Regions from separate parts of the Variovorax sp. 05T418 genome, predicted to be linked through region 2. Evidence: predicted binding sites of a transcription regulator. Region 2 holds the regulator's gene; each other region holds the start of a gene.

Region 1 (7,159 bases), on a different contig from region 2:
GGCGGCAAGTGCGAGCAACCCGCCAAGGTGATCGGTCAGCAAGGCCGCGGGCAGCGGCGGCTTCAAAGCGCCCTGCGGAGAAAGCTGCTGGGCAAAGCCGCTCAGCACACGGCCCCAGCCGGACTGCCCGTCGATGCGCCGCGCCACCTGGCCGCCGGCATCGGGGAGCCACGACTCGACCCACGCGGTCGGCAGTTCGAGCGACAGCGTATCGGCGGACTGGAGCAGGCGAAGTTCATAGCAGCGCCGCGAATCGACCAGCACCAGGTCGCCCGGCAGCATGCGCGCCGAGCGGCCGTCCTGCACGGCGACCCAGGGCGAATCGGTCTTGCACAGCAGGTAATAGTAGTTGCTGCGGCTCTGGGCAATGGCCCGGCGCCTGCGGTACACGTCCTGCGCGCTGCCGCGGACCCGGTTCACGCCGATGGCACCCAGCGGTGCGGATTCGAGCGTGGCGCCGAAGCTGCCGGCCAGGGCACTGGTCACGTCCATTTCGAGAAAGCCTTCGCACACCGCGTCGATCCAGTAGTCCAGCCGCTGCGCCGGGGGCACGGCGTCGGTGGACCAGGTGTGGACCGCGGGCGAGGCATTTGCGTTCATCGCGCCAACATACCCAAGCCGCGCGCGCTTGCCAAGCGGGTATAGACGCCCTCCCACGGCAGCGCCCCGGCGCCCCCGGCACAATGCCCGTCACATCCACCGCAGACGAAAGAAGGGCCATGAGCAACAACAAAAGCGATTTCGGATTGATCGGCCTGGCCGTGATGGGCCAGAACCTGGTGCTGAACGTGGAAAGCCGCGGCTTCCAGGTCAGCGTGTACAACCGCACCGAAGCCACCACCGAGGCCTTCGTGGCCGCCAACCCCGGCAAGAAGCTGGTCGGCGCGAAGACGCTGGAAGAGTTCGTGCAGAGCCTGGCACGGCCGCGCAAGATCCAGATCATGGTGAAGGCCGGCGCGCCGGTCGACCAGGTCATCGAGCAGCTGATCCCGCTGCTCGACAAGGACGACATCGTGATCGACGGCGGCAACAGCCTCTACACCGACACCGAGCGCCGCGACGCGTACCTTGCCACCAAGGGCCTGCGCTTCATCGGCGCCGGCGTCTCGGGCGGCGAGGAAGGCGCGCGCAAGGGTCCGTCGATCATGCCGGGCGGACCGCTTTCCACCTGGGAAGTGATGAAGCCGATCTTCGAGAGCATCGCGGCCAAGGTCGACGGCGAGCCCTGCGTGATCCACATCGGCCCCGGCGGCGCGGGCCACTACGTGAAGATGGTGCACAACGGCATCGAGTACGGCGACATGCAGCTGATCTGCGAGGCCTACAGCCTGTTCAAGGCGGCCGGCTTCAGCACCGACGAGATGGCCGCGGTCTTCAACGAATGGAACGAGGGCGAGCTGCAGAGTTACCTGATCCAGATCACCGCCAAGGCGCTCGAGCAGAAGGACCCGGAAACCGGCCAGCCGATCGTCGAACTCATTCTCGACAAGGCCGGCCAGAAGGGCACGGGGCAGTGGACGCTGGTCAACGCGGCCGAGAACGCGGTGGTCATCAGCACCATCAACGCCGCCGTGGAGGCGCGCGTGCTGTCGTCGCAGAAGACAGCGCGCGTGGCGGCCAGCAAGCTGCTGCAGGGGCCGAAGGCCGAACTCTCGCTCGGCAAGAAGGCGCTGGTGGCCAAGGTGCACGATGCGCTCTATGCCTCGAAGGTGGTCAGCTACACGCAGGGCTTCGACCTGATCCAGACCATGGGCGAGAAGAAGGCGTGGAAGCTCGACCTCGGCGGCATCGCGGCCATCTGGCGCGGCGGCTGCATCATCCGCGCGCGCTTCCTGAACCGCATCACCGACGCCTACCGCGCCGACCCGTCACTGGGCAACCTGATGCTCGACCCCTTCTTCAAGGACCTGCTCAACCGCACGCAGCAGAACTGGCGCGAGGTGGTGGCGCTGGCGGTGGGCAACGGCATTCCGGTGCCGGCGTTCAGCGCCTCGCTCGCCTACTACGACAGCTACCGCACCGAGCGGCTGCCCGCGAACCTGCTGCAGGCGCAGCGGGACTTCTTCGGGGCCCACACCTATGAGCGCGTGGACAAGCCGGCCGGCGAGTTCTTCCACACCAACTGGCCGGAAGTCATCGGCTGACCCCCTTGCAAATCAGACCGCCGGCAACCAGGCCTTCACTTGCCCGACCGGTGCCCCCAGCGGCTCGGTCGCGCAGCGCGGCGCCGAGGCTCGATTTGCTGCAGCCCGAAACACCCATCGCGACCAGCGACGGCCCGTTCATACATACCCTTCCTGGTGAAACCGCGGGGGTATTTCTCCGCGCATCGGCGGGACTTGAATCCGCCTTCCGTCGGGACAGGCGCCACCGCCGCGGCCCATCCTAGAACAGGCTGCCCTGCCCCGCTGCGCCAGGCGGCCGGAACGCGCCGAGGTCGAGCGCAATGCGCTCGCGGTTGAAGCCGATGCGGTTCGCCGCCTTCTCGAAGCGCTGGCGGATCAGGTCGGCCCACAACCCGGAGCCCTTCATGCGGGTGGCGAAGTCGGCGTCGTAGTCCTTGCCGCCGCGCATCTCGTGGATGCGCGCCATGATGCGGTCCGCGCGCTGCGGGTAGTGCAGCTCGAGCCATTGCTTGAAGAGCGGCGCCACCTCCCAGGGCAGCCGGATCACCGTGTAGAAGGCGTTGCGCGCACCGGCGCCCCAGGCGGCTTCGAGCACCTGTTCCATGTCTTCGTTGACGAAGGGAATCTGCGGCGCCACGCTCACACCCACCGGCACGCCCGCCTCGGCCAGGGTGCGTATGGTGCGCAGCCGCCGGTGCGGCGCGGCGGCGCGCGGCTCCAGCTTGCGGGCCAGCTCGCCGTCGAGCGTGGTCACGGTGATGTACACCGCGGCCAGGTGCTCGGCGGCCATGGGCGCGATCAGGTCGAGGTCGCGCTCCACCGCGCTCGACTTGGTAACCAGCGCAAACGGATGCCGCGTTTCCTTTAGCAGCTCGATCACCGAACGGGTGAGCCGCAGTTCGCGTTCGATGGGCTGGTAGCAATCGGTGGCGGTGCCGATCGCGATGTGGCTGGGCCGGTAGCTCCTGCGGCCGAGTTCGGCACGCAGCACCTCGACGATGTTGCGCTTGGCGATGAGTTTGGTCTCGAAGTCGAGCCCCGGCGAGAGGTTGAGGTAGCTGTGCGTGGGCCGCGCAAAGCAGTAGATGCAGCCGTGCTCGCAGCCGCGGTAGGGGTTGAGCGAACGGTCGAAGGAAATATCGGGCGAGTCGTTTTCGTTGAGCACCGACTTCACGTCCTCGAAGCGCACTTCGGTGGCGAGCGGCGGCAGGTCGTCGGCTTCGGCCGCGCCTTCTTCGAGCGTGCCCCAGCCGTCGTCGAAGGCATTGCGCTCGTCGCGCGAAAAGCGGTGCGCGAGGTGCGTGGCCGCGCCGCGGCCCTTGATGGCATGGATGGGAATCCGGGCGGCCGGCATGGCAGGTCCTTTCTCTCGAGTACTGTATGTTTACACAGTATTCCAAAGCTTTTCCGCAGGCAAGCTGATTTTTAGTTTCTCTCTTGACAGAAATTTCTAAAATCCTAGACTCCGAGGCATGGAACTCACCGACATCCAACGCAAGTTCGTTCTCCACTGGGGAGAAATGGGCTCCATGTGGGGCGTCAACCGCACGGTCTCGCAGATCCATGCGCTGCTGTTCGCACACGGCAAGCCCATGCATGCGGAAGAGCTCTCCGACACGCTGGGCGTGGCCCGCTCCAACGTGAGCAACAGCCTGAAGGAACTGCAGGCCTGGAACCTCGTGCGCGTGACGCACATCCTGGGCGACCGGCGCGACTATTTCGAAACCAGCGTCGACGTCTGGGAACTGTTCCGCACCGTGGTGCGCGAGCGCAAGGAGCGCGAGTTCGACCCGACCATCCGCGTGCTGCGCGAGATCGTCTCCAGCCCCGACTTCCAGAAGGAGCCCGCCGATGCGCAGGACCGCATCCGCTCCACCATGGACCTCATGAGCAAGCTCGCCACCTGGGCCGACGAGATGCTGCGGCTCTCGCCCGGCACGCTCGACAAGGTGCTGACGCTCGGGGCCAGCGTGCAGAAATTCGTTCGCGGCGATGCGGCGCCGGCGGCCACGCCCGCGGCTCCCAAGAAGGATGGCGACGACCCCGATGCCCACCATGCCAGCCTGCCGATGATCTGAGCCGCTCTTTTTTTGCCTCATCATTTCTGTTTTGACAGAAACAACGAAAACAAACTCATGCGCGCCATCGCCACCTACCCGCTGACCGTCTACTTCGATGCCACCTGCGTCCTGTGCACGGCAGAAATGAACGCAATGAAGGCGCGCGATGCCTCGGCCCGCCTGAACCTCGTCGACTGCTCACCCGCCGGCTTCGACGCGGGCCCCGCCCCGCGCGAGGCGCTGATGACCGCCATCCACGCCGTCGACGCCGCAGGGCAGCTGTTCGTGGGCGTTCCCGCCATCCGCGCCTGCCGCGATGCCGTCGGGCTGCCAAGCGGCAGCCTGCTGCTCGACCTGCCGCTCATCGCGCCGCTGGCCGACCGCGCCTATGCGGTGCTCGCGCGCAACCGCTACCGGCTGCCGCGCTGGCTGGTGGCCCTGCTCGCGGGCAAGGCCCCGCGCTCATCCCGCACCTGCGCCGGCGGCAATTGCCGGATCTGAAAAAAAAAGGAGCTCTCGTGACCAAGGTCTTCCAGCCCGATTTCCGTCCTGCCGCCGCGCGCACCGCGCCTCCGGCATCCGCGGCACCCGAGGCCTCCATCACCAAGGCCGACACGCAGGACTATTTCACCGAGGTGGCCGACGACTACCGCGCATGGAGTCCCAGCTACAACATGCACTTCGGCTTCTGGCGGCTCGGGCTGAATCCACTGCGGCGCGAAGGCATGCTGGTGGAAATGAACCGCGCCGTCGGCCGCGCGCTCAAGCTCGACCAGCCCCAGCCGGCGCACAAAAGCACGCAGCGCCGCTGCGTGGTCGACCTTGGCTGCGGCGCCGGCGCCACCGCGCGCACGCTGGTGGGCGACGACCCGTCGCTCTTTGCCGTCACGGTCACCAACGTGGCGGTGCAGAACCGCATCGCGCTGCGGCTCGATGCCGGCGCCGGCGTGGCCGACCGCGTGGCGCACATCGAGGCCGACTACACGCGCACCGGCCTGCCCACCGCACAGGCCGACGGCGCCTGGGCCGTGGAAAGCGCCTGCTACGCGAGCGGCACGGCCAAGGCCGATTTCGTGTGCGAGGCGGCCCGCCTGCTGAAGCCCGGCGCACGGCTCGCGGTGATCGACGGCTTCCTGCTGCGCGAGAAGCCCGGCCGCAGCGCCGGCTGGCTGCACCGCCTGTGGGCCGACAGCTGGGCCGTGCCCACGCTGGCGGTGCGGGACGATTTCGTCGCCGCGTTGCGCGACAACGGCTTCGACGACATCGAGGTGCGGTCGCTGCGCTGGCGCGTGGCGCCCAGTGCGCTGCACATCCCGGTGCTGGCCACGCGCTTCGCGCTGGCCGAACTCTGGAAGGCGCGCGGCCGGCTCAGCCCCTGGCGCCGCAAGCACATCGTGGCCAGCTACTGCGCGCTGGTGCTGGGCCTTTTCTGGCGCGATTTCGACTACTGCATGGTGACCGCCCGGCGCAGCGACTGAAAACCAACACATGACGAGGAGAAGAGATCGAGATGAGCACCGAACCCGATGACACCCAACGGCCTGGCCCGGCCGTGCCGGCGCCCGCCGCCGCGCCCGCGATGAGCGGCATCTCCATTCGCCACATGCCCTTCGCCTGGTTCTGGCCTGCGCTGGCCGGTGCCCTGGTGGCATTGCTGCTGCGCATCGCATTCAGCGGTGGACCGGGCCAGCGCTTCTCGGCGATGCTCGGCTCGTTCATCTACCTCGCGCCTGCCGTGTGCGGCGCGGTCACGGTCTACATGGCCGAGCGCATCGGACGGCGCAGCTGGGGCTACTACCTCTGGATGCCCTGGATCTCCACGGCCCTGTTCCTGGCCGGCACATTGGCCATCTTCATCGAAGGCCTCGTCTGTGCGGTCGTGATCATTCCGCTTTTCGCGTTCATGGGCAGCCTCGGCGGCCTCGCGATGGGCATCGTCTGCCGCATCACGAACTGGCCCCGGCCTGCGCTCTACAGCTTCGCCTTGCTGCCGCTGGTCTTCGGCGCCGTCGAGGCACAGTGGCCCAACCCCGAGCAGGTCTCGGGCACCTCGCGCACCCTCTTCATTGCCGCGCCCGCCGAACGCGTGTGGCATGAACTCAACAATGCGCAGGGCATCCGCCCGAGCGAAGTCGGCGATGCCTGGGCCTACCGCATCGGCGTGCCGATGCCGGTGGCGGGCGTGACCCAAGACACGCCCGAAGGCCGCGTGCGCAAGGTGCAGTGGCAAAAGGATGTGCACTTCGACGAAATCATCACCGAGTGGCAGCCGCTGCAGCGCGTGAAGTGGCGCTACCGCTTCTCGCCCGATTCCTTTCCCGCCGGCGCGCTGGACGACCACGTGGTGATCGGCGGCCACTATTTCGACCTGCGCGACTCGGCCTACACGCTGACGCCGCGCGAGGGCGGCACGGAGCTTCGCATCGATGTGTCCTGGCGCGTGAGCACGCGCTTCAACTGGTACGCCGACCGCGTGGCGCAGTTCCTCCTGGGCGACTTCTCCGAGCACATCCTGCGCTTCTACAAGGCGCGCAGCGAAGCGGCCGAAGCGGCCGCCGCCTGAACGGGCCACAATGACCGGACCATGCCGCGCCGCCCCGAAAACCTCTATCCGCAATACCACGCCCACGTCTACTTCGACCCCGCCACGGTGGCCGAGGCCCGGCAGCTGTGCGAACAGGCGGGCCGCGAACTGATGGTGGTGGTCGGCCGCGTGCACGAACGCCTGGTGGGGCCCCACACGCGCTGGAGCTGCCAGCTGGCGTTCGATGCGGCGGAGTTCGACCAGGTGATCGAATGGCTCGAGGCGCACCGCAACGGCCTCGACATCTTCGTGCACGGCGTCACGGGCGACGACTTTGCCGACCACACGGCGCATGCGATGTGGCTCGGCGAAGAGAACCCGCTCGACCTGCGGATGTTCCGGCGCTAGCTAGCCCGCCTGTTCTTCTTCGCTCGCGGGTTGCGGCGTGT
Region 2 (7,159 bases):
CACGGTGCGCGCGACGAGCCGGAGATCAACCTGATCCCGTTCATCGACGTGCTGCTGGTCATCCTGATCTTCCTGATGCTGTCGACCACCTACAGCAAGTTCACCGAAATGCAGCTTCGGCTGCCGACGGCGGACGTGGATTCGCAGCGCGACTATCCCAAGGAGGTGATCGTGGCGGTCTCCGCCGACGGCCGCTACTCGATCAACAAGAAGCCGGTGGCCGACCGCAACGTGGACACCGTGGCCGCCGCACTGGGCGCGGCCGCCACGGGCGGCAAGGACAGCGTGGTCATCATCAGCGCCGACGCCAGCAGCCCGCACCAGGCTGTGATCACGGTGATGGAAGCCGCTCGCCGCGTGGGACTGGTGCAGATCACGTTCGCAGCCCAGTCTTCGGCGCAGCAAGCAGGGCACTGAGTGCCGTCGCAGGGCCGCAGCACCATCGGCACGACCGGCCCGATCGCTGTGCCGGCCTCGCGGCTGCAGCGCGCCTGGCTGCATCGCGGCGCGCTGGCTTGCCTGCTGTGGCCCCTGTCGCTGCTCTACGCGGCGCTTTTCGGGCTGCGGCGCTGGCTCTACCGGATGGGATGGCGCACGACCGAACGCGTCCCGGTGCCGGTGATCGTGGTTGGCAACGTGGTTGCCGGCGGCGCGGGCAAGACGCCGGTCGTGATGGCGGTCGTGCGGCACCTGCAGGCCCGCGGGCTACAGGTTGGCGTGGTGTCGCGCGGCTACGGCCGCCGCACCGGCGACTGCCGCGAAGTGCTCGCCGAGAGCAACGCCCATGATGTCGGCGATGAACCGCTGCTGATTCGCCGCGCCACCGGCGTACCGGTGTTCGTGGCGCGGCGCCGCATCGAGGCCGCGCGCGCCCTGCTCGCCCGGCACCCGGCCACGCAGGTCATCGTGAGCGACGACGGGCTGCAGCACCTGGCGCTGGCGCGCGACATCGAGATCTGCGTGTTCGACGACCGCGGCGTGGGCAACGGCTGGCGGCTGCCCGCGGGTCCGCTGCGCGAGCGCTGGCCGCGCCCGTGCGACCTGGTGCTCCACAGCGGGGAACGTCCCGCCTTCAAGGGCGGCTACACCGCCACCCGTTCGCTCGCGCGCGACGCCGTGGCGAGCGACGGCAGACGCACGCCACTCGACGCTCTCGCCGGCGAACCGCTGATCGCGCTGGCGGCCATTGCGCGGCCCGAAGCGTTCTTCGGCATGCTGCGGGCACGCGGGCTGACGCTTGCCGAGACGATCGCCCTGCCGGACCACTACGATTTCGAAGGCTGGCAGCGCCCCGCCGGCACCGGGCAGCGCCTCGTCTGCACCGAAAAAGATGCCGTCAAGCTGTGGCCCAGGGCCCCCGACGCGCTGGCGGTGCCGCTGGACTTCGCACCCTCGCCGGAATTCTTCGCGGCGCTCGACGCAAAGCTATCATCGCTCGATGGATACCAAGCTGCTTGAACTGCTCGTCTGCCCCGTCACCAAGGGCCCGCTGACCTGGAACCCGGAGAAGCAGGAGCTCTGCTCGCGCAGCGCACGCCTGGCCTATCCGGTGCGCGACGGCATCCCCGTGCTGCTCGAGAACGAGGCCCGCACCCTGTCCGACGAAGAGCTGGGGCTGTGAGCTTCACCGTCCTGGTGCCGGCCCGGCTGGCTTCGACGCGGCTGCCCAACAAGCCGCTGGCCGACATTGCCGGCCTGCCCATGGTGGTGCGCGTGGCCCGGCGTGCCAGCCAATCCGGCGCCGCGCGCGTGGTGGTGGCGGGCGACGACGCGGCCATCGTCGAGGCCTGCGCAAGGCATGGCGTGGAAGCCATCCTGACCCGCCAGGACCACCCGAGCGGCTCCGACCGCCTGGCCGAAGCCTGCGAGCAACTGGGGCTGGACGGCAGCGACATCATCGTCAATGTCCAGGGCGACGAGCCGCTGATCGACCCTGCGCTCATCGACGCCGTGGCCTCCGCGCTGGCCGCCCACCCGGAAGCCGCCATGAGCACCGCGGCCCACGAGATCGACTCGCTCGACGACTTCCTGAACCCGAACGTGGTGAAGGCGGTGCTCGATGCGCAGGGCAATGCGCTGTACTTCAGCCGCGCGCCCATTCCGTGGTGGCGCGACGGTTCCGCCAACGGTGCGCCGCCTTCCGTGCTGCCCGCACCGGCGCCGCTGCGGCACATCGGCATCTATGGCTACCGCGCCGGCTTCGTGCGCAGCTTTCCTTCGCTGGCACCCGCACCCGTCGAGGCCACCGAAGCGCTCGAACAACTGCGCGCGCTGTGGCACGGGCATCGCATCGCGGTGCACGTCAGCCATGTCGCGCCGGGGCCTGGCGTCGATACTCCCGCAGACCTCGAGCGCGTGCGCGCGGTCTTCGCCGCCGATCCGGCGCGCTGAAAAAGTGCGCTGCTGCGAGGGCGGCAGCGGAAATTCTTCACGCTGTCGCATGCTATCCTCGACGCAATTCCGCCTTGCCCCGCTCCCGGGCTGACGCTGGGCGCGACACAAGATCGAAGAACCCTCCGAGGACACCATGAGACTAATTTTGCTGGGCGCGCCCGGGGCGGGCAAAGGCACGCAAGCAGCCTTCATCTGCCAGAAATACGGCATTCCTCAGATTTCGACCGGCGACATGCTGCGCGCCGCCGTCAAGGCCGGCACCCCGCTCGGGCAGCAGGCCAAGGCCGTCATGGAGTCCGGCGGGCTCGTGAGCGACGACCTGATCATCAACCTTGTGAAGGAACGCATCGCGCAGCCCGATTGCGCCGGCGGTTTCCTGTTCGACGGCTTCCCGCGCACCATTCCGCAGGCCGACGCCATGAAGGCGGCCGGCGTCAAGCTCGACTACGTGCTCGAAATCGACGTGCCGTTCAGCGACATCATCGAACGCATGAGCGGCCGCCGCTCGCATCCTGCGTCGGGCCGTACCTACCACGTCAAGTTCAATCCGCCCAAGGTCGAAGGCAAGGACGACATCACGGGCGAAGACCTGATCCAGCGCAAGGACGACGAGGAAGAAACCGTGCGCAAGCGGCTCGAGGTCTACAGCCAGCAGACGCGTCCGCTGGTCGACTACTACTCGGCCTGGGCCAAGGCCGATCCGGCCTCGGCGCCGAAGTACCGCGCCATCCAGGGCGTGGGCAGCGTCGAAGAGATCAAGCAGCGCGCACTCGCGGCCCTCAGCAGCTGAATCTCGTCGGCTGCGCGCGGCCGCCGTTCAGGCGGCCACCGTTTCCATCAGTTCCAGCATCAGCGCGATGCGCGCCTTGACGGGCGTGAGCGCACCGGCGTCCCGCAGCGGATCGCCGGACTTCGGCAGGATGCGTCCGTTTGCGCAGCGGGTGGCACGCAGCACCGCCACGCCGGCATCCTGAGCCCGCAGCGCCGCAGCCTCCAGCGCATGGTGCACCGTGCCATTGCCGGTCGCGGCCACGACCAGCCCGCGAACCGGCTCGGCAACGCCCGATGCCCGCTCCTGCAGCAGCAGGTCGACGAGCGCGCCGCTTGCACCCGCATGGCTGGTGACGATCTCGACCCGGGGCCAGCGCACCGCCGCGCCTGCCTTTGGCTCAGGAATTTTCGGGACCGCGCCCATCGGCTGCGGCCAGTCGCGCAGGCGCCGCACTGCCCCCTCTTCCACATAGCCGACCGGCCCGGCATCGCCCGATGAAAACGCGTCGGGGCGGTAGGTGTGCACCTTCTGCACATCGAGCGCGCCGTGGATGGCACCCGCGCAGACCACCGTCACGCCGTGCGCCGCCGGCGTGGCCGCCACGGCGATGGCATCGCGCAGGTTCTGCGGACCGTCGGGCGAAAGCGAACTGGCCGGGCGCATGGCGCAGGTCAGCACCACGGGCTTGCCGGCCGCAAGCACCGCCTGGAGGAAGAAAGCCGTTTCCTCGATGGTGTCGGTGCCGTGCGTGATCACCACGCCCGCCACGTCGGCCTCGGCCAGCCAGGAGGCGCAGCGCCTGGCGAGCTGCAGCCAGACGTCGAAAGCCATGTCCTTGCTGTCGAGCTGCGCCACCTGCTCCGCCACGAGCGCCAGCCCTGCGGGCGCATCGATGCCGCCGAGCAGGTCCGCCACACCCACTTCTCCGGCGGTGTAGCCGATGTTGTCGGCACCGCTCGCGGCCCGGCCTGCGATGGTGCCGCCGGTGCCCAGGACCACGATGCGCCGCAGGCCGGAGGAAAGGGAATTAACCATGGGTTGCCAACTTTTAAAAACTGGTTAAAAATACAGGTACTGGATATTCAGCCAGTGCCGCAAGGAACCACATATGCAGTTCGCCGTGAAGCTTACCGCCCGCCAGCAGCAGATCCTGGACTTGATCCAGAGCGCCATCGCCCGTACCGGCGCGCCGCCTACGCGGGCCGAAATCGCCAATGAGCTGGGTTTCAAGTCGGCCAATGCCGCCGAGGAGCACCTGCAGGCCCTGGCCCGCAAGGGCGTGATCGAACTCGTGAGCGGCACTTCGCGCGGCATCCGGCTCAAGGGCGACGCGCTGCGTTCGCTCAACGAGTCGCGCCACCGCGAAGGCGGCCAGTTCTCCCTCTCGCTGCCCGGCATGTCGCAGCTCGCGCTGCCCCTCATCGGCCGTGTGGCGGCGGGCTCGCCAATCCTCGCGCAAGAGCACGTCGACCAGACCTACTACGTCGAGAACACGCTGTTCCAGCGCCAGCCCGACTACCTGCTCAAGGTGCGCGGCATGTCCATGCGCGATGCCGGCATCATGGACGGCGACCTGCTCGCGGTCCAGGCCACCAAGGAGGCGCGCAACGGCCAGATCGTGGTGGCACGCCTGGGCGACGAGGTCACGGTCAAGCGCCTCAAGCGCAACAAGCAGGTCATCGAGCTGCACGCTGAAAACCCCGACTACCCGACCATCGTGGTCCAGCCCGGCGAGCCCTTCGAGATCGAAGGCCTGGCGGTGGGCCTCATCCGCAACACCATGCTGATGTAGGCCGCGCGGCCTGCACCCCATCCGGCCGCAACAGGTGGCGGGCGTATGGCGCTTTGTCGCCATCACCCTGTTGCGTCCATTCAAAGAAATCCTGCCTGTGTTCAACCTCAGACTTTTTTGGAGTTCACATGGGAATCGCCCTCCTCGCCATCGCTGATTTGTGGATGCCGCTGCAATCGCTTGCAAGCCGGCTGCTGCCAGCGCGCCGCCCGGCCCGTCGCGACGCCGCCGGCACATCCGCCGGGTTGCGCTACGTCGCGGTCCGGCCGGCCTGCACGGCCCGCGCGCAGGCGGCAGCGCCCAGCGCAGCGCCGGCGCCCGTGCGGCCGCTGCGCGTCATCCGGGTGGTCGACGGCCGCCAAGGCGACAAACGCAGCACCAACCGCATGGTGATCTCGGGCCGCATGGCCGATGTCTGCGCCGAGCTCGACCGGCTGGCGGCACTCGAGGCGATGGAAGCCATCAGCCCCTCGCCCCGCTCCACCCAGCTGCACTGAACCCGTGCACCCCCGGTGACCGCTACCCGGGGTGGGTATCCAAACGTTCACACGCGCGCCATGCCAATGCTGCGAGGCACAATGGCACGCCATGAACATTGTGATCCTCGACGATTACCAGGACGCCGTGCGCAAGCTGCGCTGCGCCGCCAAGCTGGACGCGTATGCAGCCAAGGTCTACACCAACACGGTCAAGGGCATCGGGCAGCTCTCGGTGCGGCTGAAGGATGCCGACGTGATCGTGCTGATCCGCGAGCGCACCCACATCTCTCGCCAGCTGATCGAAAAGCTCCCCAAGCTCAAGCTCATTTCGCAGACCGGGCGCGTGGGCGGCCATATCGATGTCACGGCCTGCACGGAGCGCGGCGTGGCGGTGGCCGAGGGCACCGGCTCGCCGCAGGCGCCTGCCGAGCTGACCTGGGCACTGATCATGGCGGCCATGCGCCGCCTGCCGCAGTACATCAGCAACCTCAAGCACGGGGCCTGGCAGCAATCGGGGCTCAAGTCGGCCTCCATGCCGCCCAATTTCGGGCTGGGCTCGGTGCTCAAGGGCAAGACGCTCTGCATCTGGGGCTACGGCCGCATCGGCCAGCTGGTGGCGCGCTACGGACAGGCCTTCGGCATGCAGGTGGTGATCTGGGGGCGCGAGGCAAGCTGTGCCAAGGCACGCTCCGACGGCTTCCAGGTGGCGCAGAACCGCCACGAGTTCTTCGCCGCGGCCGACGTGCTGTCGGTGCATCTGCGGCTCAACGAGGAAACCACCGGTCTGGTCAAGCTCGAGGATCTTTCGCGCATGAAGCCGACCGCGCTCTTCGTCAACACCTCGCGCGCCGAACTGGTCGAGGCCGATGCGCTGCTTGCTGCGCTCAACCGCGGCCGGCCCGGACTGGCGGCGGTCGACGTGTTCGAGAGCGAGCCGCCGCTGCAGGGCCATGCGCTGCTGCGGCTGGAGAACTGCATCTGCACGCCGCACATCGGCTATGTCGAGCAGGACAGCTACGAAAGCTATTTCGGCCAGGCTTTCGACAATGTCGTGAGCTTCATCAAGGGCAACCCCACCAACATCGTGAACCCCGGCGCGCTGCAGGTTCGCCGGTGAATCCATGAGCCGCCGGGCCGCGCCCCGGGGCGCACTGTGGGCCTTGCTGGCCGGCAATTTCGTGATCGGCACGGGCGTGATGGTGGTGCCCGGCACGCTCAATGAAATCAGCGCGTCGCTGTCTGTCTCTGTGGCGACTGCGGGCCAGCTGATCACGGTGGCCGCGGTCGTGATGTGCCTGGGCGCGCCGCTGCTGGCGGCAGCTGTCGCAGGCTGGGACCGCCGCCAGCTGCTCGCCCTCACCCTGCTCTGGTACGCGGCCGGGCATGCCATTGCGGCGCTGATGCCGAGCTTCGGTGCCCTGCTGCCGGTGCGCATGCTCACGGTGGTGGCGCCCGCCATCTTCACGCCCCAGGCTGCGGCCTGCGCCGGCATGCTGGTGCCGCCGGAGCATCGCGGCCGCGCCGTGACTTTCGTCTTCCTGGGCTGGTCGCTGGCCTCGGTGCTCGGGCTGCCCATCGGTGCGCTGGTGGGCGGCCATCTCGGCTGGCGCATGGCTTTCGGAGCGATCGCGCTGCTGAGCATCGCCAGTGCGGCATCGATCTGGCTGACCCTGCCGCAGGGCATCCGCCCCGCGGCGCTGACGGCGGCCGCCTGGGCGCGCG
Region 3 (7,159 bases), on a different contig from region 2:
GGGAATGCGGTTGCGCCGCGACAGCGAGTGGGCGCAGCCGATGTGGTCGCCGTGCTCGTGGGTGATGAAGACCGCGTCGATGTCGCTGGCCGCGAGGCCGGCCTTGGCAAGCCGAATATCGAGTTGCCGCAGGCCGAAGCCGCAGTCGACCAGGAGCCGCGAAGTGCGCCCGCCGCTGGTGGATTCCACCAGCGCGGCGTTGCCCGTGCTGCCGCTGCCGAGGCTTCGGAAGCGGAGCATGCGGCTTACTTCAGGTCGTCGGCGATGACCTGGACGATGCGCTGCGCGTTCGCCGAGGTTTCGGGCGCGCCGTTCGCGTTCAGCACCGAGACCGTGGTGCTCTCGCCCTGGCCGCCCTTCACGAGGATGCGGAACTTGATCGGTGCTTCGTTCTTCTCGGAGCTGCCGAACAGCTTGCCGAAGAAGCCGGGCTCCTTCTTGTCGGGGTTCGGGGTCACGTAGCGCACGTAGTAGATGCCGGCGCTGCGGTCGCGGTCTTCCACGGTGAAGCCGGTGCGGTCGAGCGCCAGGCCCACGCGGCGCCATGCGCGGTCGAAACCTTCGTTGATCTGCACGACCGGCTGGCCGCTCACGTTGGCGACGGTCGCGGTCTTGGAGGGCGCGGTGGTGGCGGCCAGGATCTTCGACTGCTCTTGCGTCACGCCGAGCTTGACCATCAGGCGGCGCAGGAACTCGGTCTCGAGCTCAGGGTCGCTCGGACGCGGCTGCCACACGGTCTGGTCCTGGCGGCTGTTGTTGTAGACCTCCTGCATGCCGCGGTGGCTGATGAAGATCTCGGTGCCCGTGGGCGTGCGCTCCAGGCGCGTGCGGAAGCGGTCGAGCTCGCCGGTCGAGTAGACCGAGTCGACCAGCTTGCCCAGCGTGCCGCGGATGATGTCCTGCGGCAGCTTGGCGCGGTTCTCGGCCCAGTCGGTTTCCATGATGCCGAGGTTGCGCTGCTCGGTGGTCAGGAGGAAGCCGCTTTCCTGCCAGAAGTCCTTCACCGGATCCCAGAGCTGGTCGGGCGAGCGGTTGATGACGATCCAGCGCTGCGTGCCCGAGCGCTCCATGCGCACGTCGCCGATGTTGGCCACCGCGGTGGGAATGCCCGGCGCATTGGCGGCACCGGCCTGGTAGGCGTTGGCCGTGACCGCACCGCCCGGCACCGCATAGCGGTTCTCGCGCGAGAGCTGCGACAGGTCGGGCGGGACTTCGAGCGTGGGGGCCTTGCCGGCGCTCTTGTAGTCGATCTTGTCGCTCTCGAGAACGGAGCAGGCGGCGAGGCTGACAACGAGGGTGGCCAGCAGTGCAGCTCGCGAAATGTGCGAAAGGTTCTTCAACGTCGTCTTCCTTGTTGGAATGGGTTCGGTCAATCTGTGGGCCGCTTTGCCCGCACTCTCTGAGCACGGTTCAGGCAAAAGGTTGCGTAACCTCGATGCGGCAGGGGAAAGCGATGGGAGGTGTCGGGAAGAAAAGCGGGGAGGATCAGCCCTTGAGCAGGCCGGTGGCGCGCAAGGCAGCCTCGACCACGGGCCGGTTCGTTTCCGCCAGCTCGGTGAGCGGCAGCCGCAATGCGCCGCCGCACAGCCCGAGTCTGGACATGGCCCACTTCAGCGGGATCGGGTTGGGCTCCACGAACAGGTGGCGGTGCAGCGGCATCAGCTCGAACTGGATCTGCATCGCGCGGCGTACATCGCCTGCGATGGCCGCAACGCACAGCTCGTGCATCTTGCGCGGCGCGATGTTGGCCGTGACGCTGATGTTGCCCTGGCCGCCGCAGAGCATGAGGGCGACTGCAGTGGGGTCGTCGCCCGAATAGACGGCAAAGTTCTTGGGCAGGTCGCGGATGAGCCATTGCGCGCGCTCGATGTTGCCGGTGGCTTCCTTGATGCCGATGATGCCCGGCACCTGCGCGAGGCGCAGCACGGTGTCGTGCGCCATATCGGCCACGGTGCGGCCCGGCACGTTGTACAGCACGGTGGGCAGGTCGCCCACGGCTTCGGCGATGGCCTTGAAGTGCTGGTACTGGCCTTCCTGCGTCGGCTTGTTGTAGTAGGGCACGACCTGCAGCTGCGAATCGGCGCCCACGCCCTTGGCGAACTTGGCGAGCTCGATGGCTTCCTTGGTCGAGTTGGCGCCGCAGCCGGCCATCACGGGCACGCGGCCCTTGGCCTGCTCGACCGCCACGCGGATGATCTCGCAATGCTCTTCCACGTCGACCGTGGGCGATTCGCCGGTGGTGCCGACCACGCCGAGGCAATCGGTGCCTTCGTCGATGTGCCAGTCGATCAGCCGGCGAAGGGCGGGGTAGTCGACACTGCCGTCGTCGTGCATCGGCGTGGCGAGAGCGACGATGCTGCCTGTCAGTTGCTCCAAGGGGAATCTCTCTGTCGGGTGGACGAAAGCGCCGATTCTACTGACTCCGGCATTCCCGGAAACGGCCGCCCCGGCGGGCTCAGTTTCCCTGCAGCAGATGGCGCGGGGGCTGGCCGGCGTCGGCATTGCCGGCGCGGATGGCCGCGATGCGCTGCACGAAGCGCGCCGGTTCGGCAACAAAGCCGTCCTCGTAGGCCACCACGCGCAAATCCTTGCATGCGGCCAGCAGTTCGCCGGGCTGCAGCAGGAAGTCGGGGCGCGAGGGCTTGCCGACCGTCTCGTTGCCGGCCGCGAAGGTTTCGTAAAGCAGCACGCCGCCGGGGGCGACCGCGGCCACGATGTCCGCCATGCGCGGGCGCCACAGGTAGTTGGTGACGACCACCGCGCCGAAGGCCTGGCCCGCGAACGGCCAGGGGCCGGCCTCGATGTCGGCGGTCAGCACATGGCCGAAGGCGCCCGCGGCCTCGGCAGCCTCGGCCGAGCGGTCCACGCCTGTCGCCGCATGCCCGCGCGCCGCGAACCATTGCATGTGCCGTCCATGGCCGCAAGCCACGTCGAGCACGGTGGCGCCAGGGGCGAGCAGGTGCGACCACCGCACGATCCATTCCGACGGCGCGGTTCCGCCATGCGAAGGCGCTACATCTTTCATAGCAATCATCAGAAGCAGGACCAGACCTGGTCGACCAGCGTGACCAGGAAATCCGGGTGCACGTAGAGCACAAAGACGCCGCCCAGCGCCGCCAGCGCGGCGGCCAGCCAGCCGGCGTGCACGAGGCGGTGGCGCATCTGCGGAGTCATGGGGCCATTGTCCACGGCCAGGGTCAGCCGGGCATGGCGGCCGGCCGGCCGCCGCGCGCGATGGCGCTTTCCTTCACCGGCAGGTTGATCAGCGCCGCGAACACGCCCAGCGCGATCGCGATGTACCAGACGATGTCGTAGCTGCCCGTGGTGTCGTACAGGTAGCCGCCCAGCCAGACGCCGATGAACGAGCCGACCTGGTGGCTCAGGAACACGAAGCCGCTGAGCATCGACAGGTGCGCCACGCCGAAGATGCCCGCGATGATCGCGTTGGTCGCGGGCACCGTCGACAGCCAGAGGAAGCCCATGGCCGCCGAGAACACGTACACGCTGAGCGGCGAAATGGGCGCCAGGAGGAACAGCGCGATCGAGACCGCCCGTGCAAAGTAGATGGCCGCGAGGATCTTGCGCTTGGCCAGCTTCTGGCCCAGCAGCCCGACCGTGTAGGTGCCGAACACGTTGAAGAGCCCGATCAGCGCCAGCGCGTAGCCCGCCACCTCGGCCGGCAGGCGCTGGTCGCGCAGGTAGGTCGGCATGTGGATGCCGATGAAGGCGAGCTGGAAGCCGCAGACGAAATACCCCGCCATCAGCAGCCCGAAGCTCGGATAGCGGAAGGCCTCGCCCACCGCCTGCAGCACCGATTGGTCGCGGTGCCCCGCGAGCGCGCCGCGCTGCGGTTCGCGCAGGCCGAAGGCCAGCGGCATGATCACCAGCGCCAGCATCGCCACCGCCGCGAGCGCGCTCTGCCAGCCCAGCTGCCTGATCAAGAGCCCCTCGATCGGCGCCAGCAGGAACTGCCCGAAGGAGCCGGCCGCCGCCGCCACGCCCATGGCCCAGGAGCGCCTCTCGGCCGGGATCTGGCGTCCGATCACGCCGTAGACGACCGCATAGGTGGTGCCGGCCTGCGCCGCGCCGATCAGCACGCCGGCGCTCAGCGTGAACAGCAGCGGCGTGGGCGAATACGCCATGCCCAGCAGGCCCAGCGCATAGAAGGCCGTGCCGGCGATCAGCACCCGGAAGGCGCCGAAGCGATCCGCCACCATGCCCGCGAACACGCCGAAGATGCCCCACGACAGGTTCTGCACGGCCAGCGCGAACGAGAAGGTCTGGCGGCTCCAGTCCTGCGCCTGCGTGATCGGCTGCAGCCAGAGGCCGAAGCCGTGGCGGATGCCCATGGAGAGCGTGACGATCATGGCGCCGCAGATCAGCACCTGCTTGATCGAGAGAGTGGGAGAAGAGGCTTGCATGGCGTCGAATGTAGCGACTGGCCACTTTGGCAGGTGCGCTGGCGGCCAAGGCCATTGATGATTTGTGGCGCGGGCTTTGATGCGCGGCACGCATCAAAGCCCGCGCCCTGCCGTGAACGCGCCGCGTGCCTGTATGGGTATCCAGTTGTTTGGCGGCGACTGACTACAATCCGCCCCCATGGCGACTCCCCCCAAGACTCCCCCCAGTTCATCGTCCGCGTCCTCCGGGTACTCGGAAGGCTCCATCCGCGTGCTCAAGGGCCTGGAGCCCGTGAAGCAGCGCCCGGGCATGTACACCCGGACCGACAACCCGCTGCACGTCATCCAGGAAGTGCTCGACAACGCCGCTGACGAGGCGCTGGCGGGCCATGGCAAGAAGATCAAGGTCACGCTGCATGCCGACAACTCGGTCAGCGTCGAGGACGACGGCCGCGGCATTCCCTTCGGCCTGCATCCTGAAGAAAAAGCCCCCGTGGTCGAACTGGTCTACACCCGGCTGCACGCCGGCGGCAAGTTCGACAAGGGCTCGGGCGGCGCCTACAGCTTCTCGGGCGGTTTGCACGGCGTGGGCGTGTCGGTGACCAATGCGCTGTCCAAGCGGCTCGAAGTCACGACCCACCGCGAAGGCTCGGTCGCCAGGCTGGCCTTCAGCGGCGGCGACGTGATCGAGCCGCTGCAGGTGCGCAAGCTCGAAGCCGGCGAGCGCAAGCAGGGCACCACCGTGCGCGCCTGGCCCGACGCCAAGTATTTCGAGACCGCCGCGCTGCCGATGGCCGAGCTCACCCACCTCTTGCGCAGCAAGGCCGTGCTGATGCCGGGCGTGAGCGTCACGCTCACGGTCGAGAAGACCAAGGAAACCCAGCAGTGGCTCTACAAGGGCGGCCTGAGCGACTACCTGATGCAGACGCTCAACGGCGACCCCGTGATCCCGCTGTTCGAAGGCAGCGGCCACGCCGACAAGAACGCCGACAACTTCGCCGAGGGCGAGGGCGCCGACTGGTGCGTGGCCTTCACCGAAGATGGCCAGCCGGTGCGCGAGAGCTACGTCAACCTGATTCCCACCAGCGCCGGCGGCACGCACGAGAGCGGCCTGCGCGACGGCCTGTTCACCGCGGTGAAGGGCTTCATCGAGCTGCACTCGCTGCTGCCCAAGGGCGTGAAGCTGCTGCCCGAGGACGTGTTCGCACGCGCCTCGTACGTGCTGAGCGCCAAGGTGCTCGACCCCCAGTTCCAGGGCCAGATCAAGGAACGCCTCAATTCGCGCGATGCCGTGCGCCTGGTGTCGAGCTTCGTGCGCCCGGCGCTCGAGCTCTGGCTCAACCAGCACGTCGACTATGGCCGCAGGCTCGCCGAACTCGCCATCAAGGCCGCGCAGACGCGCCAGCGCGCCGGCCAGAAGGTCGAGAAGCGCAAGGGCTCCGGCGTGGCCGTGCTGCCCGGCAAGCTGACCGATTGCGAGAGCAAGGACATCAGCCACAACGAAGTCTTCCTGGTCGAGGGCGACTCCGCCGGCGGCAGCGCCAAGATGGGCCGCGACAAGGAAAGCCAGGCCATCCTGCCGCTGCGCGGCAAGGTGCTCAACACCTGGGAAGTGGAGCGCGACCGGCTGTTCGCCAACACCGAAATCCACGACATCTCGGTGGCCGTGGGCGTCGATCCGCACGGCCCCACCGATTCGCCCGACATGAGCGGCCTGCGCTACGGCAAGATCTGCATCCTCTCGGATGCCGACGTGGACGGCTCGCACATCCAGGTGCTGCTGCTCACGCTGTTCTTCCGCCACTTTCCGAAACTCATCGAAGCCGGCCACGTGTATGTCGCAAAGCCGCCGCTGTTCCGCGTCGATGCGCCTGCGCGCGGCAAGAAGCCGGCCTCCAAGGTCTATGCGCTCGACGAGGGCGAACTCACGGCCACGCTCGACAAATTGCGTAAAGATGGCGTGCGCGAAGGCGCCTGGAGCATCAGCCGCTTCAAGGGCCTGGGCGAAATGAGCGCGGAACAATTGTGGGAAACCACGCTCAATCCCGATACCCGGCGCCTGATGAAGGTGCAATTGGGGCGCTTCGACTTCAGCTCCACCCAGGGCGAGATCACCAAGCTCATGGGCAAGGGCGAGGCAGCCGCCCGGCGCGAACTGATGGAACTGCGCGCCGACGATGTCGACATCGATGTTTGACTACCCTCGTGAAAATTCCAGATTTCATGCGTCCGTTGCTCCTGGCCCTGCTGCTGTGCGCGCAGCAGGGGCTCGCGCACGCCGCTGACGTCTACGGCTACATCGACAGCAAGGGCGTGGCGCACTTCGCGTCGGAAAAGATCGACGAGCGCTACCAGGTCTTCTTTCGCCGCGGCCAGAGCTTCGACACCGCGCAGGGCCTGGCGCCGTTCGCGCGCGGCGGGCGCAAGCTCGATGGAAAGGTGCCGCAGGCCTCGCAAACCCTGCTGGCGCTGTTCGAGGCCTCGCCAAGCTACAAGACCGCCAAGGCCGCGCTGCGCGATGCGTCGAACAAGCATTCGATCGACTACGAACTGCTGCAGGCGCTGATCGCCACCGAATCGGGCTTCGATGCCCAGGCCGTTTCGCCTAAGGGTGCGATGGGGCTCATGCAGCTCATGCCGGCCACCGCGCAGCGCTATGGTGTCGCAGCCGACAAGCGCAGCACCATCGAGAAGAAGCTGTTCGACCCGCGCATCAACATTGCCGCGGGCTCGCGCTACCTGCGCGACCTGATCGCGAT
Region 4 (7,159 bases), on a different contig from region 2:
GCCGAGGATCTCGCCGGCGAGCTTCTTGACGTCTTCGATCGACTTGGCGACCTTGACGCCGCCGCCCTTGCCGCGGCCACCCGCGTGGATCTGGGCCTTGACGACCCACACCGGGCCTCCAAGTTTCTGGGCGGCCTCGACCGCCTCCTGAACCGTATAGGCCGGAATGCCGCGCGGCACCGGCACGCCGAACTTGGCAAGGATTTCCTTGCCTTGGTACTCGTGAATCTTCATGAGGGATGTCTCTCGGAAGGAGGAGGTTGAGAACGGGGGATCTGGGGTCTGAGGCGTCTTTGGCTCTGTTGCTCGCGGGCGACGGCAGCCTGACGGCTGGGGGCGGCGAACAACCGCGGACTGTATCATGGTGCGGCGCACCAATACTCGACGTGGCCTTGCGGTCAATACGTACTTTCTTCTAGCCCCTCTACGCATACTCCGATATGGCCAAGGTTTTCATCGACGGCGAAGCCGGCACCACCGGCTTGCAAATCCGCGAGCGGCTCCAGACGATGCCGCAGATCGAACTCGTGAGCATTGCGCCCGAGCTGCGAAAAGACGTGGCCGCCAAGCGCGAGCTGATGGCCGGCGTCGACCTGGTGGTGCTGTGCCTGCACGACGATGCGGCGCGCGAATCGGTCGCGCTGATCGACCAGCTGCCCGGCAAGAAGCCCAAGATCATCGACGCCTCCACCGCGCACCGCGTGGCGCCCGGCTGGGTGTTCGGCTTTCCCGAACTGGCGGCCGGCCACTGGCAGGCCGTGGCCGCGGCCGACCGCGTGGGCAACCCGGGCTGCTATGCCACGGGCGCCATCGCCATGGTGCGGCCGCTGGTCGACGCCGGCCTGCTGCCGGCCGACTTTCCGATCTCGCTGCCTTCGGTGAGCGGCTATTCGGGCGGCGGGCGGGCCATGATCGAAGACTATGAGAACGGCAAGGCGCCGCTTTTCGAGACCTACGCGCTCGGCCTCAAGCACAAGCACATTCCCGAGATCATGAAGTACACCGGCCTTACCCGCCGGCCGGTCTTCATTCCTTCGGTGGGCAATTTCAAGCAGGGCATGCTGGTGCAGCTGCCGCTGCACCTCGATCTGCTGCCCGGCAAGCCGAAGGCCGGCGACCTGCAAGAGGCCCTGGCCGCGCACTACGCCAAGAGCAACACGCCCGAGCAGTTCGTGAAGGTGCTGCCGCCCACCGATGACGGCAAGCTCGACGCGCTGGCGCTCAACGACACCAACCAGCTAGAGATCCGCGTGTTCCCGAACGAGGACCATCGCCACGCCGTGGTGATTGCGCGCCTGGACAACCTGGGCAAGGGCGCGAGCGGCGCCGCGGTGCAGAACCTGAAGCTGATGCTGGCGCTCTGAGCGCCCGCGGCTGAGCCTTTCCTGGCAGGCCGGGGCCGCGCGCCCGGCCGTCAGTCTTCGTCGAAATCGCTCCGCAGCACCTTGGCCACCACCGCGCCCGAAAAGCCGCGCGCCAGCAGGAAGCGCGTTTGCTTGGCGCGCTCCTTCGCATCGGCGGGCGGTGCGTCGAAGCGGCGGCGCCACAGGGCCGTGGCGCGCTCCACCTCGGTGTCCTGCAGGCTGGCCACGGCCTGTGCAATGGCCTCGGGCGCAATGCCCTTGGCCTGCAGCTCCTGCCGCACCCGCAGCGCGCCCGAGCGGGCGGCGCGCTGGTTCAGCACCGAGGCCACCACGCGCGGCTCGCTGATGAAGTCCTTGGCGGCCAATTCGTCGAGCGCGCGGGCCAGTTCGCCGGGTGTTTCTTCGTGCCTGGCCAGCTTGCGCTCCAGTTCCGCGCGCGAATGCTCGCGCTGGCTCAGGAGCCGCAGCGCGCGGCCTTTGAGGGAAGGGGCGCCGAAAGCCATGCGCTGCCTGCGCGCGTGCTCGCCGGCTTACTCGCCCTTGTCGGCTTTGTCGGCCTTGGGCGCCTTGGCGGGCTTCTCGGCCTTTTCGGGGGCGGGAGCGTTGGCATCGGCCGCCAGCAGCGGAATGCCCAGCGATTCGCGCACCTTGTTCTCGATCTCGCGCGACAGCTCGGGGTTCTCGCGCAGGAACTCGCGGGCGTTGTCGCGGCCCTGGCCGATCTTTTCGCCGTTGTAGGCGTACCAGGCGCCCGACTTGTCGAGGATCTTGGCGTTCACGCCCATGTCGATGATCTCGCCTTCGCGGCTGATGCCTTCGCCGAACAGGATGTCGAACTCGGCCGTCTTGAACGGGGGCGACACCTTGTTCTTCACCACCTTGACCTTGGTTTCGTTGCCGATGGCCTCGTCGCCCTTCTTGATGGTGCCGATGCGGCGGATGTCCAGCCGCACCGAGGCGTAGAACTTCAGCGCATTGCCGCCGGTGGTGGTTTCGGGCGAGCCGAACATCACGCCGATCTTCATGCGGATCTGGTTGATGAAGATGACCATGCAGTTGGTCTTCTTGATGGTGGCGGTGAGCTTGCGCAGCGCCTGGCTCATCAGGCGGGCCTGCAGGCCGGGCAGCGAGTCGCCCATTTCGCCTTCGATTTCGGCCTTGGGCGTGAGCGCGGCGACCGAGTCGACCACGATCAGGTCGACGGCGCCCGAGCGCACCAGCGAATCGACGATTTCGAGGGCCTGCTCGCCGGTGTCGGGCTGGCTGATGAGCAGGTCGGACAGGTTCACGCCGAGCTTCTGGGCGTACTGCACGTCGAGCGCGTGTTCGGCGTCGACGAAGGCGCAGGTGCCGGCCTGCTTCTGCATCTGGGCGATGACCTGCAGCGTGAGCGTGGTCTTGCCCGAGGATTCCGGGCCGTAGATTTCGATGACGCGGCCGCGCGGCAGGCCGCCGACGCCCAGCGCGATGTCCAGGCCGAGCGAGCCGGTGGAGACCACCTGGACGTCTTCGAGCGCCTCGCCTTCGCCGAGCCGCATGATCGTGCCCTTGCCGAACTGCTTTTCGATCTGGGCCAGCGCGGCCTGCAGGGCCTTGGCCTTTTCGCTGCCTGCGACCGAGATGCTGGTGCCCTTGACGAGTGCGTCCATGAAGAAATCTCCTTGAAAATCAACGGTTTGTGTGTGGAGGCGGTCCATCTGCTTTTAATCACAGGCTGGATGCTTGAACAGTAGTGTAGAGGCTGATTGATTTGAGTAAATCCATTTTTTGGTCAGTTTGCTTTACCATCTAGCCGATGGCCGAATCCGCTTTTCCGACCGACCCGGACGCCTGGCGGCAGACCCACCTGGGCCGCCTGCTGGGCCATGCAATGCGCCGCTTCGACGAGCGCGTGCTCGAACTCATGGCGCATGACGTGAACGTGCCGCTGGCGCTGTCGAACCTTGCGGCGCGCGCGCAGGTGAGCGCGGCGCACATCCACATCACGCGGCACCTGGCGCGCGAGGGCTCGCGCCTGACCGAGCTCGCGCAGCGCGCCGGCATGACCAAGCAGGCGATGGGCGCGCTGGTGGACCAATGCGAGGCCTGGGGCCTGGTCACGCGCGGGCCCGATCCGCTCGATGCGCGGGCGCGGCGCGTGCTCTTCACCACCGACGGCCTGGCCTGGCTCGACGCCTTCCGCGGCGCCGTGACACAGGCCGAGCGCGAGTTCCGCGCGAGCGTGGGCAACGACATTGCCACCGTGGTAACCATCGGACTCGAGGCCTACACGGCGGGCTAGACTCGGCAAAAGAGACATGTGTGAACGCGGCGCCAGTGCGGCGCCCGAACCGGCCGGAGGTGGCTCATGCGGATTCTGATTGCCGAAGACGACCAGGTGCTGGCCGATGCCCTGCTGCGCAGCCTGCGCACCTCGGGCGCGGCGGTCGACCACGTGGCGAACGGATCGCAGGCCGACACCGCGCTCATGACGCACAGCGAGTTCGACCTGCTGATCCTCGACCTGGGGCTGCCCAACCTGCACGGCATCGAGATCCTGAAGCGGCTGCGCGCACGCGGCTCGCAGCTGCCGGTGCTGGTGCTCACCGCGGCCGACAGCGTGGAGGAGCGCGTCAAGGGCCTGGACCACGGCGCCGACGACTACATGGCCAAGCCCTTCAGCCTGCAGGAGCTCGAGGCGCGCGTGCGGGCGCTCACGCGGCGCGGCATGGGCGCCACCAGCAACACGATCCGCCACGGCCCGCTGGTGTACGACCAGGCCGGCCGGGTGGCCACCATCGACGGCAAGATGGTCGAGCTCTCGGCGCGCGAACTGGGCCTGCTGGAGGTGCTGCTGCAGCGCGCCGGCCGCCTGGTCAGCAAGGACCAGCTGGTGGAGCGCCTGTGCGAATGGGGCGAGGAAGTGAGCCTGAACGCGATCGAGGTCTACATCCACCGGCTGCGCAAGAAGATCGAGAAAGGCCCGGTGCGCATTGCAACGGTTCGAGGCCTCGGCTACTGCCTCGAGAAGATTCCTTGACGCGCCGCCACGCGTAGTGCCCGAAGACCCCCGGGGGCAACTGCCTTGAAACTCTTCCAGCGCGCGCAGCGCTCCCTGTTCGGCGAGATCCTCGACTGGATGCTCACGCCGCTCCTGCTGCTGGTGCCGGTGAGCATCGGCGTGACCTGGCTGGTGGCGCAGGGCATTGCCAATGCGCCCTTCGACCGCGCGCTCGAATACAACGTGCAGACGCTGGCGCGGCTGGTCACGGTGCAGCAGGGGCAGACGCAGTTCGTGCTGCCGCAGCCGGCGCGCGAGATCCTGCGGGCCGACGGCGCCGACCGCGTCTATTACCAGGTGCTCGACAGCCACGGCGCGCTGCTCAGCGGCGAGCCCGACGTGCCGCATCCCAATTCCGACGAGCCCCCGGTTCCCGGCGTGGTCACGCTCCGCAACGGCGAGATGCGCGGCAAGTCGGTGCGCGTGGCCTCGCTCTGGCTCGCGGGCCCCGACAGCGACGCGGAGCCGGCGCTGCTGCAGGTGGCCGAGACGCGCGAGAAGCAGTCGGTGCTGGCCACCGAGATCATCAAGGGCGTGCTGCTGCCGCAGTTCGCGATCCTGCCGCTGGCCGTGCTGCTGATCTGGCTGGCGCTGGTGCGCGGCATCAAGCCGCTGTCGGTGGTGGAGGCGCGCATCCGCGAGCGCCGCCCGGGCGACCTGAGCCCGCTGGACGAGTCGTCGGTGCCGCTCGAAGTGGTGCCGCTGGTGTCGTCGGTCAACGAGCTGCTCGACAAGCTCAACGATTCGATCCACACGCAAAAGCGCTTCCTGGCCGATGCGGCGCACCAGCTCAAGACGCCGCTCGCGGGCCTGCGCATGCAGGCCGACCTGGCACAGCGCGAGGGCGCCAACGCCGACGAGCTCAAGCAGTCGCTCAAGCAGATCGGCCGCGCCAGCGTGCGCGCCACCCACACGGTGAACCAGCTGCTCTCGCTCGCGCGCGCCGAAAGCACCGGCGCCGGCACCGGCCGCCAGGCCTGCGACCTGGCGCGGCTCACCATCGAGGTGGTGCGCGAAGCGGTGCCGCGCGCGATCGAGAAGCGCATCGACCTGGGCTACGACGGCGCCGAGGCAGGCGCGCCCGGCGTGGTGATCGAAGGCAACCAGACCCTGCTCAAGGAGCTGGTGCGCAACCTGCTCGACAACGCGATCAACTACACGCCCTCGACCGCCGAGCGGCCCGGCGTGATCACCGCGCGCGTGCTGGCCGACCCGTTCGGCCACGTGGTGCTGCTGCAGGTGGAGGACAACGGGCCGGGCATTGCGGAGTCCGACCGCGAACTGGTGTTCGAGCCGTTCTACCGCGTGCTCGGCAACGAGGCCGACGGCTCGGGCCTGGGCCTGCCGATCGTGCGCGAGATCGCCAACCAGCACCATGCGCAGGTGAAGCTGGAGGACGCGCATCCGGGCCGGCAGCCGCCGGGGGCGCGCTTCACGGTGCGCTTCGAGGGCGAAGAAGCCGCGGCCTGACGAGACGCGGCGGCGGGGTCGTCAGGGCGTGCCCTTGGCGTCCTTGCGGATCTGGAGCCACTCGGGATGCACCTGGCGCGCGAGGCGCTGCGGCTCGCGCTCGTTGAAGCCGGCGGGCGTGAGGCCGAAGCCGGCCAGGTCGCCGCGCGACCACAGCCAGTAGCCCAGGTTGGCGGCGAGCAGGGCAACCAGCACCAGGCGCAGCTTCATGGTGGCCGGCCTCAGAACGCCATGCCGCTCGGGCGCACGCTGACTTCGTCGCTCGAGACCAGCTGCAGCCCGCCGGCGGTGCGCACCTGGAGCTCGCCGCCCCAGGCCACGCCCTCGCACAGGCCGAAGCTGCCGTCGCTGAGCTGGACTTGCCGCCCGCGCAAGGCGTCGCGCGCGGCAAAGCGCTCGGCAAACGGCCCAAAGCCCTCGGCCTCGAAGGCCTGCACGCTGCGCACCAGCGGCGCGGCCAGCTCGGCCAGCACCTGGGGCGCGGTGGCATCGGGGCGCCACTGGCGCAGCCAGGCCGGCGGGGTGCGCATGCCATCGCCCTCGCGCGGGCCGATGTTGATGCCGATGCCGATCACCAGGTAGCGCGGCGGGGCCGGCGCATCGGCGCGGCCCGCATGCGGCATGGCGGTTTCGATCAGGATGCCGGCCAGCTTGCGGTCCTCCACCCACAGGTCGTTGGGCCACTTGAGCGCGACCTTGGCCGCGCCCGTGGGATCGAGGCTTTCCGCCACGCTCACACCCACGGCCAGCGAGAGGCCGGCCCAGTCGCGCGGCGCGAGCGGCAGGCCCAGCGAGAAGGTGAGGGAGGCGGCGCCTTGTTCTTCGCCCTGCTGCGCGCTCTGCCAGGGCCGGCCGAGGCGGCCGCGCCCGGCCGTCTGGCGCTCGGCCACCAGCAGCACCGGTTCGACACGTCCGGCGCGCGCGCGGCGCATCAGTTCGGTATTGGTGGAGTCGATCTCGGCCACCGCCTCGACCGCGAAGCCGGGCAAGAGCGGCGCCACCGCCGCAGCGATCCGGTCTTCGAGCCAGGCGGCCTGGGTACCCATCATGCTCAGCCCTTGCCGGCTCCGTCGGCCTTCTTGGACTTCTTTTTTTCCGGCTTCTTTTCAGCCTTTTTTTCGGCTTTCTTGTCCGCCTTCCTGGCTTCCTTTTTCTCGGCCTTTTTCTTTTCGGCCTTCTTCCTGGCCTTTTTCTTCTTTTTCTTTTCTTCGTCTTCGTCCTTGGGCGTCAGCAGCGTGCCGCGGCAATTCTCGGAGCCGCACCAGCAGGGAAACTCGGACAGCAG

Evidence for each region. Region 2 encodes LexA, which represses DNA repair genes until DNA is damaged. Its sites were predicted from a motif close to ACTGTATNNNNATACAGT; they were not measured.
Region 1: the regulator LexA is predicted to act here: its motif matches at 3,502-3,519, upstream of AC1DMS_RS09785 (PA0069 family radical SAM protein).
Region 3: the regulator LexA is predicted to act here: its motif matches at 4,550-4,567, upstream of AC1DMS_RS24425 (DNA topoisomerase IV subunit B).
Region 4: the regulator LexA is predicted to act here: its motif matches at 3,078-3,095, upstream of recA (recombinase RecA).

Annotation. Positions count from the first base shown of each region.
Region 1 covers NZ_JBFTLJ010000004.1:266,951-274,109, forward strand. The annotation lists gene AC1DMS_RS09775 (AraC-like ligand-binding domain-containing protein) at 1-600, opposite strand, end outside; gene gnd (decarboxylating NADP(+)-dependent phosphogluconate dehydrogenase) at 720-2,144, shown strand; gene AC1DMS_RS09785 (PA0069 family radical SAM protein) at 2,386-3,480, opposite strand; gene AC1DMS_RS09790 (GbsR/MarR family transcriptional regulator) at 3,599-4,204, shown strand; gene AC1DMS_RS09795 (thiol-disulfide oxidoreductase DCC family protein) at 4,262-4,687, shown strand; gene AC1DMS_RS09800 (SAM-dependent methyltransferase) at 4,705-5,664, shown strand; gene AC1DMS_RS09805 (SRPBCC domain-containing protein) at 5,697-6,749, shown strand; gene AC1DMS_RS09810 (DOPA 4,5-dioxygenase family protein) at 6,771-7,118, shown strand; gene AC1DMS_RS09815 (aromatic ring-hydroxylating oxygenase subunit alpha) at 7,119-7,159, opposite strand, start outside.
Region 2 covers NZ_JBFTLJ010000026.1:44,196-51,354, reverse strand. The annotation lists gene AC1DMS_RS30550 (ExbD/TolR family protein) at 1-417, shown strand, start outside; gene lpxK (tetraacyldisaccharide 4'-kinase) at 442-1,458, shown strand; gene AC1DMS_RS30540 (Trm112 family protein) at 1,439-1,621, shown strand; gene kdsB (3-deoxy-manno-octulosonate cytidylyltransferase) at 1,618-2,391, shown strand; gene adk (adenylate kinase) at 2,528-3,184, shown strand; gene AC1DMS_RS30525 (asparaginase) at 3,212-4,201, opposite strand; gene lexA (transcriptional repressor LexA) at 4,275-4,958, shown strand; gene AC1DMS_RS30515 (hypothetical protein) at 5,087-5,455, shown strand; gene AC1DMS_RS30510 (D-2-hydroxyacid dehydrogenase family protein) at 5,547-6,554, shown strand; gene AC1DMS_RS30505 (MFS transporter) at 6,559-7,159, shown strand, end outside.
Region 3 covers NZ_JBFTLJ010000014.1:64,903-72,061, reverse strand. The annotation lists gene AC1DMS_RS24455 (MBL fold metallo-hydrolase) at 1-240, opposite strand, end outside; gene bamC (outer membrane protein assembly factor BamC) at 246-1,340, opposite strand; gene dapA (4-hydroxy-tetrahydrodipicolinate synthase) at 1,486-2,412, opposite strand; gene AC1DMS_RS24440 (class I SAM-dependent methyltransferase) at 2,456-3,025, opposite strand; gene AC1DMS_RS24435 (hypothetical protein) at 3,034-3,174, opposite strand; gene AC1DMS_RS24430 (MFS transporter) at 3,198-4,421, opposite strand; gene AC1DMS_RS24425 (DNA topoisomerase IV subunit B) at 4,600-6,597, shown strand; gene AC1DMS_RS24420 (lytic transglycosylase domain-containing protein) at 6,624-7,159, shown strand, end outside.
Region 4 covers NZ_JBFTLJ010000008.1:72,188-79,346, reverse strand. The annotation lists gene sucC (ADP-forming succinate--CoA ligase subunit beta) at 1-234, opposite strand, end outside; gene argC (N-acetyl-gamma-glutamyl-phosphate reductase) at 441-1,364, shown strand; gene recX (recombination regulator RecX) at 1,415-1,867, opposite strand; gene recA (recombinase RecA) at 1,895-3,013, opposite strand; gene AC1DMS_RS17490 (MarR family winged helix-turn-helix transcriptional regulator) at 3,160-3,645, shown strand; gene AC1DMS_RS17485 (response regulator) at 3,712-4,383, shown strand; gene AC1DMS_RS17480 (sensor histidine kinase) at 4,429-5,874, shown strand; gene AC1DMS_RS17475 (sporulation protein) at 5,896-6,084, opposite strand; gene AC1DMS_RS17470 (biotin--[acetyl-CoA-carboxylase] ligase) at 6,096-6,923, opposite strand; gene AC1DMS_RS17465 (SET domain-containing protein) at 6,926-7,159, opposite strand, start outside.